3 regions of the Paenibacillus sp. P36 genome follow, and region 2 is predicted to be linked to each of the others. Evidence: riboswitches for the same ligand, from Rfam matches in the RefSeq annotation. Region 2 holds a riboswitch; each other region holds the start of a gene.

Region 1 (6,537 bases), 3.4 Mb from region 2:
CTGAGGCAGTTATATGTAATTTATCTGCTGCTTTTCGTATTGATTTTTCTGTGGCTACTTGTAGAATATAGCGGATCTGTTCTGAATTCATGGAGGCACCTTATCTCACGTGGTTAAATAAAACTATACACAGTGTTAACAATCTCTAGATTGATCATACTCATTTTAATAATATAATGTTCATAATACTGGAGAAAACGTTAAGGGAACGTTCCCACAAAACTTAGAAGAACAGGAGATAACTATGTCTGATCAAAATGGCTCGACTGAGTCCTTGCTTGACATTATTCTTGAATGTAAACAGCTTATTCAGCAGCTTGAAGAATTATCCATATTATATATGGAAAAGTCGAATGTGTATATGGATGAACCCTATATTCGGGAGCAGCGCCCAACACAAGGAGCAAAACGAGATTGAAAACAACTAAATCAGGTTGGATAATATCGTTAAAATAGGAGGATTTTAGAAATGATAGGACAGAAAAACAGGTTCATGTTACAGATATCTTTGGGCACCATAGCACTCAGCTTTATCATCCATTTATTGTATAGAAAATTTAATTTCATGGAAAACATGGGACACATGATGTTGATGGAGAATATGGCAACCGGTCATGATAGCGGCCAACACTATTCACTTGCGCTGAACATTTTGTTCATTATTCCCGCGGCTTTCTTGGGGGCAGCTTATTTTCTTTATCGAAAGCAAACTGATCAACCCATGATACCAATGCTTAATACATTAGTTCTTACCTTTTCTAGTATCTCTATTATTTCTGGTGGAGGAGGGGGGATAGAGATGCATTTTTCTATATTTATGGTGGTTGCTATAGTAGCTTATTACGAAGATATTAAGCTAATTGCTCTTATGACAGGCATTTTCGCCGTGCAGCATATTTTTGGATTTTTCTTAGTGCCTAAATTGATCTTTGGGAATAGCGAATACTCCTTTTTAATGCTTCTTATTCACGCTATATTTCTGATTTTAACGTCCAGTGCAACAAGTCTCCAGGTTTTATCCAAGAAAAGAATAATGAACGCAATAGAATTGGAAAAAGCAATTAAACAAAAAGAAGCTGAAGCGCTACTCGAAACGGTACAAAAACATTCGCAAGTATTAGAGCAAACGTCTGTGATCATTTCAGAGAAATCTGAAAATAACATTGTTGCAAATAATGATATGCTGGTTACTTTTAAAGAAGTGTCTACAGGTCTTGAAATTCAAAGTGAATCACTGAGCAATATGAAGACTAATCTGCACAGTATTAATCAGATGATTGAGCAGAATTCCCAATCCTTTTCTGACTTGCAGGCAACGGCTGCGACTACAGCCACAACGATGCATAACAATCAAAACAATATTGAACCTTTGTTCGAGCAAGTTAGAATTGTATCCCATGCGATACAACAAACGACGGACACCATGCAAAATTTATACGAGTCTTCTCACCAAGTAGGGGATATTATTACCACGATTCAAGAAATAGCTAGCCGAACGGGCATTTTAGCTTTAAATGCTTCTATAGAAGCGGCACGAGCTGGGGAGCATGGCAGGGGGTTTGCTGTCGTTGCCAGTGAGATCCGGAAATTAGCTGAGCAGAGTAATAGGGCCACATATGAAATAAAGGGAATTCTAACGAATATTCAAGAGGAAAGTGAAGAATCTTTAACCCAGATTGAAGTTGGAAGACAAGCCACAACTTACACGGTTGAACTTGCAGAAGCGTCGATATCCAGTTTGAAGCAAATGAACGAGGCTATTACCGAGATGATTGATATTGTTGAAGCCCTTAATGAATCTGTGAAACATATTGAACTACGGTCACAAGTGATTTCTAATGAAATGACTAACATATCAGCGGTTACCGAAGAAAGCGTGGCTTCCGTACAAGAGCTTTACAGCACTACAGAAACTCAATCGAATGCATCTCACCACATTAATAGAGAGTTACTCCGTTTGAAGGATCTTTCCAAAACGTTACAAGAACAATTTTCTTCTTAAGTTTAAAAAGGATCTACAAGACCAGAAGTCTCTCTTCCAACGCTTACTAGTATAAGGAGAATGAATCTAGCGATGATATTAAACCGATTGATTGTGGAGTCCCCCGTGTTTAATGCGTACTTCAATACGTTTAAGGAGCGTTTTTGTCTCACTCGGAGGGAGAATGAGGTATTACGCCTGCTGACAGTTTGTGGAGGCAACAATAGAGAGCTAAGTGAACAACTCCATATTGCCGAAAAAACTCTGAAAAATCATATTGCTAATATTAAGTTTAAAACCAGAACACATTCCATTCGTGAGCTTCAAGCACTTGTTTATAGAGACTCTTTAGTCCTGCTTCTCGTCAATATTTTTAAAAACGAAGAGAATAAATCTGAGCCATTTTATTTACAACGATGATCTCAGGTTCAACTAACAAGCAATAATGAACAAAGGCAAATCCATCGAAAGGTGGAGACACAAAGCCATGGGTCTAAGCATGAATAAGGAGATGTATATGAGTGCAAATAACGTTTCAACTCTACACAAATACAATTTGTAGTGTCTTGCTAATAGTAATGCTCGTTATGGTTTTAAGACTATATCTACTAAGGAGAAAACAAGTATATTTGATCCTAACATTCGGCCTGATATTATCAATGGGATATGAAGTGCTTAAAATTACCTCGTTAGGATCCAGATCGCTACTGCACATTGCTAGTGCCATCATGTTCATGAATTTAAATATTGGAATATACGCGTCATACTTTAAAAAGATAAAACGAAGCATAATTTACTACCTCGCTGCTGCGATTTTCATCCCACTTTTACTCTTCCTAACAAGTTCTCTTAAAGCTGAGTTATCACTCTCCATAATTGAATTTGCCGCTGTTTGTATCTCCTGGTTACTTATTAGCCCTTATATAGGTGAAACAATTAAACATCGGGTATCATTAATAATCTATTTATGTATTGTTGTGGGAAACGCTGAAACAGACCTATGGCAAACAGAAAAATGGATCCTGATTATATTCGATATTCTACCGGTTATTTACTATTTTATCCTGCTCTTAATATTAATTGAACGTTTCATAACTATGTTTCAGAGTGTTGTGAACTCCTCATTATTAGATGGGCTAACTGGACTGTACAATCGTAAAGCTATCAGCACTAGAATTAAGCAATGTGTAGAAAAAGGGGAATGTGCAATCGTATTCACAGATATTGATAATTTCAAGGAGCTCAATGATACCCTTGGCCATCATGCTGGGGATGCTGCTTTAAAGACCGTCGCTGAAATTTTGCAAGAAGAGACGGATGATATTGGTTTTCCAGGACGCTATGGAGGTGAAGAACTGATTGCTGTTATTGATGATAAAGATACTATCTCGCGTATTGAAGAGTGGGCAGAGAACTTCCGTTCTAGAGTAGAAAGAGAGAGTAATGTCACCTTAAGCATAGGATTCAGCATATATCGATATGGTTTAACCCCAGAGAAGCTGCTCGAGCAAGCTGATCTAAGCATGTACTCTGCTAAACGGACCGGTAAGAACAAAATTGTAGAATATAAAGACGGGCTGGATACGGGGAGTATATAAAATCGAACGTAATCGAAGCCACCGGGAGCTCGAATGTTTAAGCATTGATAAAGTGCGGAGAAGATGATAGGGAAGACTGGCTTTTTCATCAGGCAGTTTTCTATGCGCGGTAAGTATTTGTAAATCCAAATGGACATTTTGTACATGGTAGAAATAATTTGTTAAGCCGGTTGGATGAAATGGAAATATTGCAAGGCGGAACCTCCTCTTATAATGAACGTGTAAGCATCAAATCATGAAGGGGAGATGTCCATGAGTAAAAGGATGCAAGTATGCGTCCTCATCGCTGCGATGGCAGGCAATCTGCTGCTGCCCTACGGCATGGCGGGACCGAGTGCGGCACAGGCTGCAGTGACCACCTATGTGGCGGCGAGTTTTAATAGTTACCCTACAACGCCATCGACGACGGGGCCAGCAGCAGAAGTAGGTGGCAACTGGGGGTTGTATAATGCGAAAGCAGGTACGGACTACACGGTTGGGGAAGCCGTCTACGGCAGAAGTGATCTTAGCTTGAAACTGGTGTCTGGCACTTCGGGCACTCAACTGTACACGGGGAAATTTGGACTTAATATTGCCGGCAAAGTGGTTCTGGAAGCATCGGTTCGAGCTGAGGATACTGCTCATATTCGGTTGCTCGATGTGAAGAGCACCAGTGGCGTGTGGAAAAACTTTTTGACGTTAACGGAAACAGGTCAGATGTCCATTTTGAGTAAGGCTTTGGGAACGTACACGCCAAATACGTGGAATCGGGTGAAAGCGATCATCGATCAAACTGGGCAAAAAGCGGACGTGTTCCTCAATGATGTGCAGGTCGTAACCGGTATCACTTTAGGAGCGGCTTGGGATACGATTAACACCATTAAATTTACACAAACAGGAACGGCACAGCTTGGCACCTCCTTTTTAGATGATGTGCGCGTCTATGGTTACGCGCCAGTTGAAAGCGTTTCCATATTGCCAACTGCTTCGACGATTGGCGTTGGCAAGCAGCTTTCACTTGCTGCGCAAGTCGTGCCCTCGGATGCCGCTGATCAACGCGTCGTTTGGAGCTCGGACGCGCCGGCAACCGTGACGGTCGACACGTACGGTGTGGCTACTGGTATTGCCGTCGGCACCGCGCATGTAACGGCTACGACGTTAGATGGCGCGAAAACAGCGTCATCCACGATTACGGTCGCCACCAATGTGCCAGTGGATAGCCTGGCACTGCCTGCGGAGCAGAACGTAGCGGTTGGAGGCACGGTGAAGTTAACGCCTATTTTTACACCGGCAAACGCCACGAATCAAAACGTCACATGGACAAGCGGGAATCCCTCTGTCGCAACGGTCGATGCGCAAGGGCTTGTTACCGCCGTAACGGCCGGTCAGACCGTGATTACGGCGCTTAGTGCAGATGGCAGCCATTCAGCTTCAACGACGGTGAAGGTGCAACCGCCGAGTGTTCAATCGATCACCTTGCCGAGTACGGCGACGGTGATCAAAGGGGACACGATTACGCTGGTGCCGACTTTTCAGCCGGCGCAAGCAGGGAATCAAGCCGTGACCTGGGCAATTGGCGATGCCTCGATTGCGTCTGTGGATGCGGCCGGTGTCGTGACCGGTCTGAAGCTTGGGGAAACATCACTCACGACGACGAGTGTGGATGGAGGAAAAACAGCGAGTACTATGATTAAAGTTATTGATCAAGCAGCAGTGTCCGGCGAGTTCGAGCGTTTACGCTTAAAGCGCAAAGCAGGACTTGACGGCGGTGACAACTTAGATACATCTGATGCGGATGTACAGGCAAAGGTGGCCACCTTAACGACGAACGGACAAACCCGTTGGTCGACGCTTCAGAAGTCGGCAGACCGCCAAGTGCTGTGGACGGACAGCGTTGTTAGCAGCGGCAATTCTGACGCGATTCATAACAATATCTCGCGTATTCGTGAAATGGCGTACGCTTACTCGACGAAGGGAGGTACGCTCTACCACAATTTGCAACTGCGTGACGATATCGCCTCTGCGCTGAATTGGGTCTACACGAAGCAATACAACGAAACGGGTACCGCTTTCGGCAATTGGTGGAATTTCGAGATTGGCATTCCGGTGAAAATGACGGATATCATCGTCATGATGTACGATGCGCTGACGCCGGAGCAGATCGCGCGCTATATTGGAGCGATTGATCACTATACGCCGGATATTCAATCCAATTTATTTGATACCAGCTCCTACTATACCGGAGCTAATCGTTCGGATATTTTGCTGTATAAGCTCGTGGACGGCGCACTGCTGCAATCGGAAGCGCGCATACGTGCTGCAGCGACGGAGATGTCTCCGTTGTTTGCCTATGTAACGGCAGGCGACGGTTTTTACAATGACGGTTCTTTCGTCATGCATACGTCTGTGCCTTACACAGGCAGCTATGGCTCGGTAATGCTGGAAGGGATCAGCCAGCTCCTTTACTTGCTGAACGGCAGCCCTTGGCCGATTACCGATCCGAACGTGAATAACATCTATCAGTGGATCTACGATGGGGTCGCCCCAGTGATTTATAAGGGGATGACGATGGATTTCGTTAACGGCAGATCAATAGTGCGCGGTTCGGATAATTCACAGAAAACGGCGGCAGGCATCATGTCGGCGCTCGCAAGAATGGCATTGAATGCGCCGGCGGCCGATGCGCAGAAGCTGAAGAGCCTGCTGAAAGCGTGGATTACGCAGGATGAGACGCACTTTAATTATTACAATTTTATATCTTCGATCAACTTGATTGGTTCTGTGAAGGAGTGGGTCCGTGATGCTGCGATTGTGCCGGATCGGGAAGCGGGCGGTTACTACGAGTTTGCGGGGATGGCCAGAAGCTTGTTAGTTCGGGATGACTACACGTTTGGCGTCAGTAAAAGCTCCAAGCGCATCCAGACCTATGAGCTGACCAATGGTGAAAATGGGGAAGGCTGGTATACGGGTGACGGGATG
Region 2 (6,537 bases):
GGCTCCGTTTTAAAAATAGGTAGAGAGCCGTTATTGAGGCCAGAATAGCAATAATAATGGATAAAATAAACGTTACGGGGAGATAACGAATCGTTATATGCTGCAGGGCAGACATCCCGATATAATGCATGCCGCTAATGGCAAATCCCATCGTCGTTCCGCCAATGATGAGCTTCGTCTTAGTGAAGTTCTTCTGGAACGCGACAAAAAGCCCGACGAGCGCGCCACTGACCGCTACGATAATGGAAATGCTGACGATGGAGAGGTCATAAGTCACTCCTGCCGGCAATACACAAGCCAGCATGGCGATAAAATGCATGGACCAGATGCCTACCCCCATGACAATGGCACTGCAAATCATCCAGCTTTTCTGATACCACCCCTCCGAGGACGATACTTTACGCGCCAAATTAAGGGCTGTAAAAGAGGCAAGCAAGGCGATGGTGAATGACAAGAGAACTAGGACGAAATTATAACTTTCTGTTATCGGGTGATGCATATGTGATCCTCATTTCTTCATTACTGTTGGAAGTTACTGGAGAGAAAAGGTAAGCTTAGTCTTCCTCATGATGTCATTGAGTGTATGGCTATGTTCTTCCAGTTTGTCGGCTAAATCTGACGCTTTATTAATCAGTAAGTCCTGTTGATCCGTTCGTTTGCTGACTGATTTCACATTGTCGGTTAGTTGGCTGGATAATAATGAAATTTCCTCCATAGTAGCACTGAATTGCTGTGTACTTGCCGACATCTGTTGCGATGTACCGCTGATCGTGCGCATTTGCGTAGCTACAGAATGGATGGATCCCAGGATGCGTCCAAAAGCTTGTCCCGCAGAAACAACGGCCTCATTTCCTTGAGCAAAGGTACCAATGACTTGATCCATCGCATGCATGGAGGATTGATTGTTCATTTGTATATCTTCAATCAGCTCTGCAATTTGTTTAGCGGACTCGCTCGTTTGCTCGGCTAATTTGCGGACTTCTGTTGACACAACCGTAAACCCTTTCCCATGCTCACCTGCACGCGCTGCTTCGATAGCAGCATTAAGAGCTAGCAAATTCGTACGTGAAGCAACATCGGTTATCAAATTGACGATTTGATTAATCTCTTGCGATCGTTCTCCAAGTAATTTCACTTTCTCGGCGGTTGTATGAATGGCGTGATTCATGGATTGCATCTGCTGAACAGCCAGCTGAATGGATTGATTTCCCTTTTCAGCTTCATGGGCCGCTTGACTGGATAGCTCTGACGCACTGGCGGAATTCTCAGCAATATGGCAAATATCCGTGAGCATTTCGCCTATTGCCTTCCGGCTAACTTCTACGCTGTTTTCTTGATCGTTGGCAGCCTGCTCCACCTGATGCATCGTTTGAACAACTTCCATCGTCAAGCGATTGAGTTCATTGGACTGAGCGCTCAGACCGCTGGAGTTCAGTTGTACCTCTTGAGAAGTATGGGCGAGACTCTCAATAATTGACCTTACGGTTTGCTGCAGCTTTTGATTTTGTTCCTTCTCGAAGCGCTGCGTTGCATGCCGGTTGGAGATGATTTGATACAGCACTGCGCCGATGAACAGGATGACGAAAATCAAATGTATCGCCACCATTGTAAACGCATACACTTCGGAACCGTAGACCAGTTCAGGAAAAAAGAAGAACCCGAGCAGATGCTGGGCGGCAAAAAGAACCGTACTGCTGAGCAGCAAGGTAATATTGTTATAGTACATCAAGATAGCTAACACCATGAAGATGGAAAAATGATACTCCACCATGCCATTGCCCCCGGCAATAATCGACATCGAGCACAACGTTAACGACAACATATGAACAAACGGGATCCAAGGATGTTCAGCTTGGAGGCGGGACAGCACGGCTCCGATGATAACAAGCCCAATCGGTGTCCAGAAAAACATTTGATTTAAAAAACCGTGTGAGAACGCTGAATGCATGACTACGTGTTCCATGAGCGAGTGATGAGCAATGTGGTTTAGTGCATGGACCAACAAACTTAGGACGAGTGTCCCGATGACAATTAGTTGCATAACACGGTTTTTCTCTTTCAAGCAAATTGCCTCCTTGGATGATGTTTTGACGAACAAAAAAGACCACCCCGAATAAAGGATGATCTTGATCCTTCCTACCCGGTAACCTGTCAACCATATCATACAAAAATGTATGTGTTAGGCCATGGCTTTGCGTCTCATTGTTTCCAATGATTTGCCTTTATCAATTAGTCAGTCATTCGTACATGCTGTTTGTCTTAAATCTGATACTTATTATAGAGCGATAAATTTTAATATGTACATAGCAATAAATGTTGTATCGTGTCGAAACAGATTAAAATATGATAAGGTTTATAAAATGTCAACAGACCGAAAGATGTACTTTTGACAAAACTTCATACTTATCGACAGGAAAATTCGTTAGAGGAACTCGAGGCCACTATTGCAAGGAAAACGACCTGATTCCCCTCCGAGCGGAACTACAGGGTCTTATTCTGCCATCATAGCAGGTTTTCCGGGGTGAAATCGGTAAAATAGCGGACCGTAGTTCCCCCTGCAAGTGGGAATCGCCCCTTTTCTGGGGAATAGCGGCCTGTAGTTCCCTCCCCCAAATAAGAAAAGGCACCCTAAGGGGTACCTTTCAATAACCTAAACCAGTTCCACGTCAATGAGCTTAAACTGAGTTACGTCGACTATTCCACGGTTTGAAATCCGAATTTCAGGGATAACCGGCAGAGCTATCAATGAAAAAGTCATAAACGGTGCGTTTAACGGACAGCCAATTTGTTTCCATGCTCCTTCAAGCTGGGCAACTTCGTCAACGACTTCAAGCAGAGATTTATCGGACATAAGGCCTGCTATCGTTAACGGCACTTGAGCCAGCACGCGGCCGTTCTCTACGACGATGGTGCCGCCTCCCAATTTCACAAGCTCATTTGCAGCGAGAGCCATATCCTGCTCATCAATGCCCATAACAATCAAATTATGGCTGTCATGCGCCACAGTAGACGCTACAGCGCCGGATTTCAATTGAAATCCGCTCGTGAAACCAAGCGAAATTTCGCCTGTGCCGCGGTGCCGCTCAATACAAGCCAGACGGACAACGTCCTGCTGGATATCCGGTTGAATAATGCCATCCTCGACGCTTAACGTGGCTGTCATTTTCGCTGTTCTTGCACTATTTTCAATCACCTGAATGACATTGACGCTTGTTCGCTCATCGTTACCGCGGCTAGCAAGCTGAAAGTCCTGCGCCGTCAGCTCCCGCTTCACATTCATGGAGCTGCGAATATGCGACGGATACACATACGTAGGGAAATCTGCAACAATTTGGCCCTGGTCAAAGATAATGTTCCCGTCCGTCATGACAGTGACAGGCTCAACCTTTTGCAAATCATCGAGCAATAAAATGTCTGCGCATTTTCCTGGCGTAATGCTGCCTAGATCCTTCTCCAGGTTAAAATAGCGCGCCACATTAATGGTCACCATTTGAATCGCGGTAACAGGATCGACGCCCTCTTCAATCGCACGGCGCACCACATGGTTGAGATGTCCTTTTTCCACTAGCGTTTGCGGACTGACGTCATCCGTGACGAGGGAAATGTTAGAGGTGTTCACTTTATCTTCGGTAACCACCTTGATGACCTCTTTGACATCATGCCAAGCGGAGCCTTCGCGAATCATCAAATGCATGCCCATGCGGACTTTGTGCAGCCCTTGCTCGCGTGTTACGGTTTCGTGATCGGAGGTCACGCCGGACGCGATATAAGCTTGCAGCATACGGTCATCTTCGCTTGGAAAATGCCCTGTGACGGCTTTGCCGCTGTTAATCGTCGCTTCAATTTCTCCGCACATTTTCGGATCCCCGTAGACGACACCAGGGAAGTTCATCACTTCACCAAGTCCGACTACATTTTCCCACTGCAATCCTTCTTCAATATCCTTCACTTCCAAGCTGGCACCCGCATCTTCCAAGTCTGTTGTCGCAGGCACGCAAGATGGAAACGTCGTGAACACTTTGAGCGGCAGCTGCTGCCCCTCTTCATGCATCAGCTTTACTCCTTCGGAACCGAACACATTGGCAATCTCATGAGGGTCCATGAAGATTACCGTTGTTCCTTTGGGTAGAGCCGCTTTGGCAAACTCCGTAACAGAAAGCATCGTGCTTTCAACATGCATATGACCGTCTAGGAATCCTGGAGCTATGTATTTCCCGGCAGCGTCAATAACAACTGTTTGCTCGCCAATCGTGTGGTCGGCGTTCCCGACAAATGCCACTCGTCCCTCAGCCACAGCGACATCCATATGCGCAATTAATTCGCCTGAATACACATTGACCAGCGTACCGTTTTTAATGACCACATCCGCATAAGCGCTGCCCATGGCGACTTTAGCCAACTTGCCGCTCACTTCAACCAGTTTATTTCTTTTATATTGAGTCATGTTATTTCTCCCTATTATGAATTTCAACTCCTATTATAGCCCATTTAGATGACAACCCAAAGCCGGGGAAGCAGAAAAAGACTATCCCTGCAACGCTGCAGAAAATAGTCTTCCTATCGCAAATCATGTATATCAGCCCTTATACCTGTACCCGGCGACCCGCTCAAAAAAATCCACGCCGCCAACTTGACCGCCCTTGAGCACGAGCTCCAGACCATCAAACGAAGGCTCATTGGCATAAGCCCGGCATAGCGGTCCGCCAGGGTCAAGAATGGAAATGCACTCTAGCGCATAGACGCCAAGCTCTCTAGTCACATACCCTGAGGTATCTCCTCCCGCTATCAAAACACGCGAAATACCGAGCTGACGAACGAGCTCTCTAGTCAACTCACCTAGCGCATGGCCAAGCAGACGGCTGCTGTCTTCCGATCTAATCCCCCGGGCGGACAGCACCTCTCGCAGGCGCCCAATGCTTTCATCGTTGGGCCCCGTGGCCGAGTAAACAATGACGCTTCTGCCGCCAGCCAGCCATTGCTGCGCTTCTTGCTGCAAGGCAATCTTTGCCGCTTCCCGCGTTTCAGGGCTAAGCAAGTCCTCCATCGGAACGCGAATGCCTGCGAAACCGGCTTGCAGCGCATGCCCGATCTGAGCCTCGGTTATAGGCGAACAGCTGCCTGAAACCACCAACAGTGGCCCAGCCTGTGATGCCTCCACTCGTAACCTGCGGCTTTCCGCTGCGGCATCCGAAGTCCCCGCATTTTTTCGCCATACGGCTCCGAGCGCGTATTCGACACCGGAAGAACCGATGACGAACAGTCCGTCATGCTCCGCTGCCTCTTCCCAAATCATTCTCCCAGCCGCTTCCAAGCGCTGCTCATCCAATACGTCAAATAGCAGCAGATCCGGCTGCTCTTGACGGATAACCGTCTCCAAGCGCTCCCGCACATCCGCATACGAGCCGTCTAGCGCCTTAATATCCAGCAAAGCTGTTTTCAGCGCTGTCTGCTGCGCCAAATGCTTGCGAAGATCAGACTCCGCCATAGGCGTAACCGGATGCTTGGACATCGTTGGATGGCGATCCAAGCGATGCACCGTTCCTCCTGCGCCGCCAGCTGCAAAATGGTTGCCGAACAGCGTATACCGGCCCAGATACGGAACGCCGACAAGCAGCGGAATGTACCGGCCGCCAAATACATCGCGCCCGATTTCCGCCGCTTTGCCGATGCTGCCCGTGCCGGGCGAGGAATCGAAGGTCGAGCATATTTTATAGTGCACAACGGCGGCTCCGGCAGCTTTTAGCGTCATAAAAAGCGGACGCAGCTCCCGCTCCATCTCCTCGGGCGTTAAGGAGCGTCCCACACCGGCGACGCCGAAACAATCGACGTCTTGAAACTGCTCCTGCAGCAGCTTGGGCGTGGGAGGCTCCAGAAACAGGACGGTTTTTTTCAGTCCAGCTTGAAACAGCGACTCCAACACATCCGTAGACCCGGTGAAATCATCACCGTAGTAACAGAGCGGCCTTCTGGCGGCTCGCCCAATAGCCACTTCCTGTTTAAACACTTTAGGGGTATCTTCCATCCACCTTCACCCCTTCCCGTATTTCTCAATCGCCTTTTGCAGGGAAGGATGCTGCGCCGCATAGGCGTCCAGCGGTATCCCCTGAACCGCCGCTTCCCAGCCCAACTTCATGCTCTCAAAGCCGGCCGCAGGACCATCCGGATGAGCCAGCATGCCTCCGCCGGCCAAGTGCATCACATCGACGGTCCCCGTTGCCGCATACGTAGCTGGAGCCATCCCCGCCCACTGGGCTGAGGATACGACAGGCATCGCTTTGTAGCCGCCAAGCAGCGGCGCCGTGCAAGCCGCAATCGACCGAACCACCGATTCGTTACTTTCATAAAACTTACTATTTAAACCGTTAACATGCAGATGATCAGCCCCGGCTAACCGGCAAAGCTTCTGATAAGCCGTGAATTCAATGCCCAGCAGCGGAGACCGCGTCAGCATACCCCATTGATTGCGATGTCCGTGAATAGGAACCTCGCTGAATTGGTTCAAATACGTCAGCCCCGATAGCCCGACGCTCAGTATGC
Region 3 (6,537 bases), 3.2 Mb from region 2:
GACCATATTGAATATGATCAATGGTTATATCTGGCCGAGTCAAGGACAAATGGCTGTACTCGGTCATCCTTTTGGAACGGTAGATTTAAGAGATTTGCGTAAAATGATTGGTTGGGTAAGCTCATCCCTCCAGGAGAAGTTGTATGCCTCCGATAAAACGCAAAATGTCGTAATAAGCGGTAAACATGCTTCAATCGGGCTATATGAGAAACCGAGTACGGAAGACTTCGAGCAGGCCAAAGCGCATATGCAGCGGCTGAATTGTATGCATTTATACGACCGGACTTATCAATCGTGCTCTCAGGGTGAAAAGCAAAAACTATTAATTGCACGTGCATTAATGGCCTCGCCTAAGCTGCTGATTCTGGATGAAGCAACGAACGGATTAGACTTCCTTTCTCGGGAAGCATTGCTGTCCAGCATCCAAGAACTAGCCAAGGAACCGGATGCACCGACATTAATATTCGTAACGCACCATATTGAAGAAATTTTACCTGTTTTTAATCAAACCTTATTGATTCGTCGTGGTGAGGTATTCGCAAAAGGGCTGTCGCGCCATGTACTGACTAGTGAAGGTTTGTCCTCTTTCTTTGAGACGGAGGTTGAAGTGAAATGGCAGCGAGAACGCCCATGGCTTTCGATTCCTGCCAGTGATTTGTGAGATTCTAAGGGCACTTTCTTTATGGAAGTGCTCTTTTTTTTGTGGGAATTATTGACATTAAATTTTTGGTGGCATACTATATATTTAGATATCTAACTAAATGATGAGGAAGGAGGTTGAAGAATGAAATCATGCCCGGTTAATCCTCAAAAATCAATTCTGAAGCCAAAGTTTTTTGGCTGTCTCATCTGTTATACGGCTGGCTGGATTTCGTATTGGATTGCGAAAAGGAAAATGTCCAAAGGCCAGTACTAAGTATACGAGCTTGTCATATGTTCATCAGAGAGGTGATCGTATATAATGGCAATATAACTCAAGCAACTTGTAAAGGGAGAACCAACATGAACGCTACACTGCATGGATCAATTGGATTCTGGTTAAAGAAGAATTATCGCAATGCCTGCAATTATTTGGATCAAATGCTGGAGGAACAGGGTGTCACGAACTCTCAGCTAGGTGTCCTTATGATTCTATGGGAAGAAGAGGGACGGACCCAAAAAGATATGGTGCATATTTTAGGCATTCAACCGGCTTCCATGACCTTCCTTCTTCGTGGGTTAGAAGATAGAGGGATGATCAATCGTGTACCAGACAAGTTGGATACCCGTATCAATCGTATTTATTTGACGGATAAGGGCTCCTCCATTAAAGAGGCTTGTTTAGCTATTGTCGAAGAGGGAGAAAAGATGATTCGCCAAGGATTTTCCGATCAGGAAATCGCCTTGATGCTGCATTGGATGAAGCGTGTTGACAGTAATTTTCAAGGGTGAGTGGACTGGTAAAATAGGTTGTATTGCAGTCTTTTTTTGGATATATAGTTAGATATCTAAATAATATTCAGAGTCGTTGATTTCATGTTTGGGATCATTATAACGGATTTCGGGCTTTTTTTATAGATAAAAATGAAAATTTAACATAATAAAGTCGAAATATTTAATTGTTGACAGCTAAAAATAAGTTAGATATCATAATATTCAAATCAAGGAAATGGAGGAAATTGGAAATGAATAATAAAAATTCTAATTCATTGTATGAACGCAGCAATTTGAGAAGAGTAGCGGAACTGCAAGAAATTGTGCCACAAGGTTCCAAAGCATTTTTTCAGTTTATGGGTGAGGCTTTTGGCGAGAAGGCCATTACGTCGAGAACGAAAGAATTGATCGCTGTTGCTGTCACGCATGTTACGGGATGTCCTTACTGTATTGATGTTCACACGGGCAAATTCAAAAAGTTGGAAGGCTCTGTAGAAGAGGTAGTGGAAGCTATTCTTGTGGCAGGGGCAGTGAACGCCGAAACTGTGTTATTTCATAGCGTGAACGCATGGAATACCATGCATGATCTCGTTTCTAACGAGCTTTATGCAACGAGCAACGCAAGCAAGCTGCCGCAGGTTAAGGAAACTCGTCCGGAGACGTTTGCGGCTTTCGAACAATTCCAGTCCACTGCCATGGCGGATGGCGCTATCGATGCCAAAACGAAACAGTTAATTGCTGTTGTCATCGCACATGTGAATGGCTGTGCTTATAGCATTGACAACCATACGCGGAAATTCAAGGAGTTAGGCGGGACAGCGGAGGAACTAATGGAAGGGCTGCTGGTCGGCGGTGTTGCGAATGCAGGCTACGTCCTGACTCATGGCATTAACGCACTCAACGCCTTTGATTATCATTCGGACGCAGTAGCCCAGAATTAGAGTTAACATCAAATTCTAAGCCACAAAACATGATTAAAACTGGCTTCCCGCTCGACTTCGGGGAGTTCTTTTTTATTCGACAAAAAAATATAATTAAGGACACGAACTACCGTTTTTCGTGTATAATGGGTTCTTGATCTCATTTCTTAACCTTTGGTAAATTAGCAGCGAGAGGAGTTCTGACAGATGAATCGATTACGTGGTTTTCTTGGTTCGTATCATCCGATTGTACATACGTTAATTTTGGGAACGGTCATGGCCAGAGCGGCGTCTTCCATGAGTCTGCCTTTTCTGGCGATTTACTTGGCTAAACATACGTCGATGAGCGCGGTAATGATTGGGGTCGTAATTGGAATGGGAGCCTTGGCAGGAACAGTCGGAGGTTTTATCGGCGGCAATTTATCGGACCGATTTGGCCGACGCATCATCATGCTTGCTGCACTTTTTGGATGGGCGGTTGTGTTTGTAGGTTTTAGTATCGTGAAATTACCGGTTTTGTTCATGATGCTGAACATGCTGAACGGCTTGTGTCGCTCCTTCTACGAACCTGTCTCGCAAGCCTTGATGGCTGATTTGACCGAGCCGGCTAAGCGACTCAGTGTGTTTTCAATGAGATACATGGCCATCAATGTTGGTGTTGCTGTAGGACCTTTATTGGGTGCTTTTTTTGCAACGATGGATGGAGCATTGCCGTTTCTACTCACTGGAATCGTATATTTTATCTATGCGGTTACCCTCTACGTTCTCCTTATAGTTTTTGGTATTAAGCAAATAGAAGGGGAGAAAAAACAACCTGTTACGTTTGTCTCCGCATTGCGGGTCATTCAACGTGATGTCACGTTTCGCTATTATATTCTTGGCGGAATTATAGGGGCTATCGGCTACTCGCAAGTCATGGTGACACTATCGCAATATTTGGAGCAGAATTTCACTGAAGGTGTGAAAATGTTTGCTGTCCTCATGAGTGTCAATGCCATTGTGGTTATTGCGATGCAAATACCGCTTACGCGTATTTCTGATAAATACTCGCCACTTGTAGCGATTATTTTTGGCAATTTGATGTTTGCGTTAGGCGATATCGGTTTTGCATTCTCGCATTCGTTAGTACCCATGATTATTTCCATGGCGATTTTTACACTAGGCGAAATATTAAATTACCCCGCGGCCAATATGCTGATTGATAAACTAGCACCGGAGCATATGCGCGGTACTTATTTTGGAGCACAAACGTTAACCAACATAGGTCATTTTATGGGACCTTGGGTTGGTGGCTTTCTGCTCGTAGCGTACGGGGGCACTGCACTTTATCTGGTTATCGCTTTTGTGACCCTTGCGGGATCTCTCTTTTATTGGAAGGGCGCCAATAATCTACAAGCACTGCCCAAAAATAGGTCGAAAAAAGAAGTTTTTTGATAGATATTGCAAAATTAGTTCTTGCGAACTATACGATTTCAAAACAACATCCCTTATTCTTGAGAGTGTAGTTATTTCTTGTATAAGAATTCACAACACATCTCGACAATGGCAAAACTGACGAAAGTCAGTGACGCAAAGCTAAAGGGGCTACCTTGTTCATAAACGAACTCGTTGCCAGCCAGCTGCCGAACGATTGGGTATTCAACTTAGATCCCCCTCCGATCGGTACACTATGGTGGGGTTTTTCTCTGTCATAACTTTCATAATCTATGGATAAAAGGAGGACCAAGCAGCATGCAGTCTGATTTACATGAAGAGCAAAAAGTAACATCACTTTGCGGCAATCATGTTGCCCGTTTGGTGCCATCCTCGGATGGACCGAAACTAATGATTAATTTAGAAGAGTACGCACTTAATGAGACGTGTTGGGATGTTGAAATGTTTCAGGGGAGAAGCAACAGCATTTTAATTTTCTACTGGAAAGGCGAAGTTAAGCTTTCTGTGAAAATGCCTCCGATGCCGCAAATTGAAGCATTTATGACTAGACTCTACCAAATTTTGACGTCCAAATTAAGAACGGTTCAGCCCATCTAGGCGAACTGTTTTTTTTTATCCCAAAAGCTCTAATGACAAAATGATTGTCACAAATCGACAGGTGCTGATATAATGATACACATATTCATACATAGTTCTTAAGTACTAACTTCGTAGGGGGATTTGCGTTATGCGATTAATTACGCGTTCGGATTTTGACGGTTTAGTATGCGCAATGCTTTTCAAAAAGCTAAACATGGTCGATGAAATGAAATTCGTTCATCCCAAAGATATGCAGGATGGTCTGGTCGAGGTTACCGAGAACGATATTTTGGCGAATGTGCCTTATGTTGCAGGTTGCGGATTATGGTTTGACCATCATTCCAGTGAACTTGAGCGGATGGGTGAGAAGGTAGCTTTCAAAGGGGAAACCCGTATTGCACCAAGCGCAGCACGCGTCGTTTATGATTATTATGGTGGGCAAGAAACCTTTGGTGATATTGACGATATTATGCAAGGCGTAGATAAAGCGGATGCGGCACAATTCAGTAAAGAAGATATTTTGAATCCAACGGGTTGGGATTTATTATCGTTCATCATGGATGCCCGTACGGGTTTAGGACGTTACCGGGACTATCGAATTAGCAATTATCAGCTAATGGAAGAGCTTGTGGATCACTGCGCGGTGATGACGGTCGATCAAATTATGGAGCTTCCTGACGTTAAGGAGCGGGTAGAACGGTATTATGAATTGGATGCTCTGTACCGTGAAATGCTTGCAAAACATACGTATACAGAAGGAAACGTGATCATTACGGATCTTCGGGACGTGGAAACCATCTATCCTGGCAACCGTTTCATGGTTTACGCGCTTTATCCGGAGCAAAATGTATCCATTTGGATCGTGGACGGACGTAACAAACAAAATTGTGTATTTGCCTGCGGACACAGCATTGTGAATCGCACCTCCCAAACGAACATCGGGACTTTGATGCTACAAAATGGCGGAGGCGGTCACCACGCAGCAGGTACGTGTCAGGTAGAATATGCGCAAGCAGAGAATATTTTGAAGAAAATTGTTGAAACGATGAGAGCAGACGGATAAAATAAGAAACGAGCCGCAGGATGGGGAATTCCCGGATTGCGGTTTATTTACGGAGTGGGGAGGCGTGTTAGTGAAAATCGATCGCATTCATCATGTGGCCATTATTAGCTCGAATTACGAACAGTCGAAGCATTTCTATGTTGATTTGCTAGGAATGACGATCGTAAACGAGTTGTACCGGGCAGAACGTGATTCCTACAAACTGGATTTGCGCATAGGAGAAACAGAGCAGCAGATTGAATTGTTTTCGTTCCCAAATCCTCCATTAAGAGTGGATAGACCGGAAGCGCGAGGACTTCGGCACTTGGCTTTTGTCGTTGGAAATATGGACGAAAGCGTCAAAGAACTAGAGAGCAAGGGAATTGCGGTTGAACCGGTACGGATTGATCCCATTACAGGTGATCGGTATACGTTTTTTGCAGACCCAGATGGACTCCCATTAGAGTTGGTGGAACATGCCGAACGATGATGCATCAAACAATGAACAAAAAGCAAAATTAGGCTTTGCTATAGGATGCATGTGGAGTATTCTGCTGTCTATTCCGCTTTGGGCCATAATCATTTGGCTTTTGATGAAAAAATAAATCCCTCAAACGCTCGACTGAACAGGGTCGGATTAGCGGTTGGGGGATTTTTTTGTTGGCATTGGTATTAAACTTAGTAAACGTTGATTCGTCGAATAATTCCGTTTAGGCTGTCATAAATCACGATGTTTCCATGATGATCGATAGTAAAAAGGAAACTGCCCTTGAAACTTAAAGCGCCAGGACCTTCAACCTGATCAGTAACGGATTTACCATCAACAATTTTATCATTTACGGCAGGCTGCTCATAGGTTTGTGTTTTCGGATCATATAAACCCTTGTTATAGGTTAAAAGAGCAACATTAGTGTACTCATCCATTTTCCCAGCAACATCAACTTGATAAATCCTAGTAGTATCTGAAATGTAGAAATACCCATTCCTCGAAGAGGCTCCGGTTATTTGACCCAAATTAACCCTCGCTACCTCAGTAATCGTGCCGTCCAAGTTAACCTTGCTTATTTTTTTATTCGTTTTATCGAGGATATACATTTTCCCGTCAGTGTTTAAAGAAACATAACTTGCCTTCTTTTCAGGTAGGAATCC

The links. A riboswitch is a leader RNA that binds a small molecule or an ion and turns the genes downstream of it on or off. The one in region 2 is predicted to bind cyclic di-GMP.
Region 1: another riboswitch for cyclic di-GMP. It lies ahead of ACKTT9_RS11070 (GGDEF domain-containing protein); the one in region 2 lies ahead of ACKTT9_RS34000 (methyl-accepting chemotaxis protein).
Region 3: another riboswitch for cyclic di-GMP. It lies ahead of ACKTT9_RS10080 (hypothetical protein); the one in region 2 lies ahead of ACKTT9_RS34000 (methyl-accepting chemotaxis protein).

What each region holds. Positions count from the first base shown of each region.
Region 1 is NZ_AP038372.1:2,417,119-2,423,655, forward strand. Features, by position in the region: gene ACKTT9_RS11045 (LysR family transcriptional regulator) at 1-9, opposite strand, end outside; gene ACKTT9_RS11050 (LysR family transcriptional regulator) at 1-91, opposite strand, end outside; gene ACKTT9_RS11055 (hypothetical protein) at 245-418, shown strand; gene ACKTT9_RS11060 (methyl-accepting chemotaxis protein) at 470-2,002, shown strand; gene ACKTT9_RS11065 (response regulator transcription factor) at 2,063-2,401, shown strand; cyclic di-GMP riboswitch class I at 2,426-2,516, shown strand; gene ACKTT9_RS11070 (GGDEF domain-containing protein) at 2,611-3,579, shown strand; gene ACKTT9_RS11075 (polysaccharide lyase family 8 super-sandwich domain-containing protein) at 3,832-6,537, shown strand, end outside.
Region 2 is NZ_AP038372.1:7,736,091-7,742,627, forward strand. Features, by position in the region: gene ACKTT9_RS33995 (EAL domain-containing protein) at 1-499, opposite strand, end outside; gene ACKTT9_RS34000 (methyl-accepting chemotaxis protein) at 533-2,062, opposite strand; cyclic di-GMP riboswitch class I at 2,140-2,231, opposite strand; gene ade (adenine deaminase) at 2,651-4,444, opposite strand; gene ACKTT9_RS34010 (four-carbon acid sugar kinase family protein) at 4,577-6,022, opposite strand; gene ACKTT9_RS34015 (ribulose-bisphosphate carboxylase large subunit family protein) at 6,029-6,537, opposite strand, start outside.
Region 3 is NZ_AP038372.1:2,199,927-2,206,463, forward strand. Features, by position in the region: gene ACKTT9_RS10055 (ABC transporter ATP-binding protein) at 1-661, shown strand, start outside; gene ACKTT9_RS10060 (hypothetical protein) at 785-916, shown strand; gene ACKTT9_RS10065 (MarR family winged helix-turn-helix transcriptional regulator) at 1,003-1,431, shown strand; gene ACKTT9_RS10070 (carboxymuconolactone decarboxylase family protein) at 1,665-2,354, shown strand; gene ACKTT9_RS10075 (MDR family MFS transporter) at 2,541-3,767, shown strand; cyclic di-GMP riboswitch class I at 3,868-3,960, shown strand; gene ACKTT9_RS10080 (hypothetical protein) at 4,065-4,364, shown strand; gene ACKTT9_RS10085 (exopolyphosphatase) at 4,495-5,409, shown strand; gene ACKTT9_RS10090 (VOC family protein) at 5,480-5,878, shown strand; gene ACKTT9_RS10095 (stalk domain-containing protein) at 6,067-6,537, opposite strand, start outside.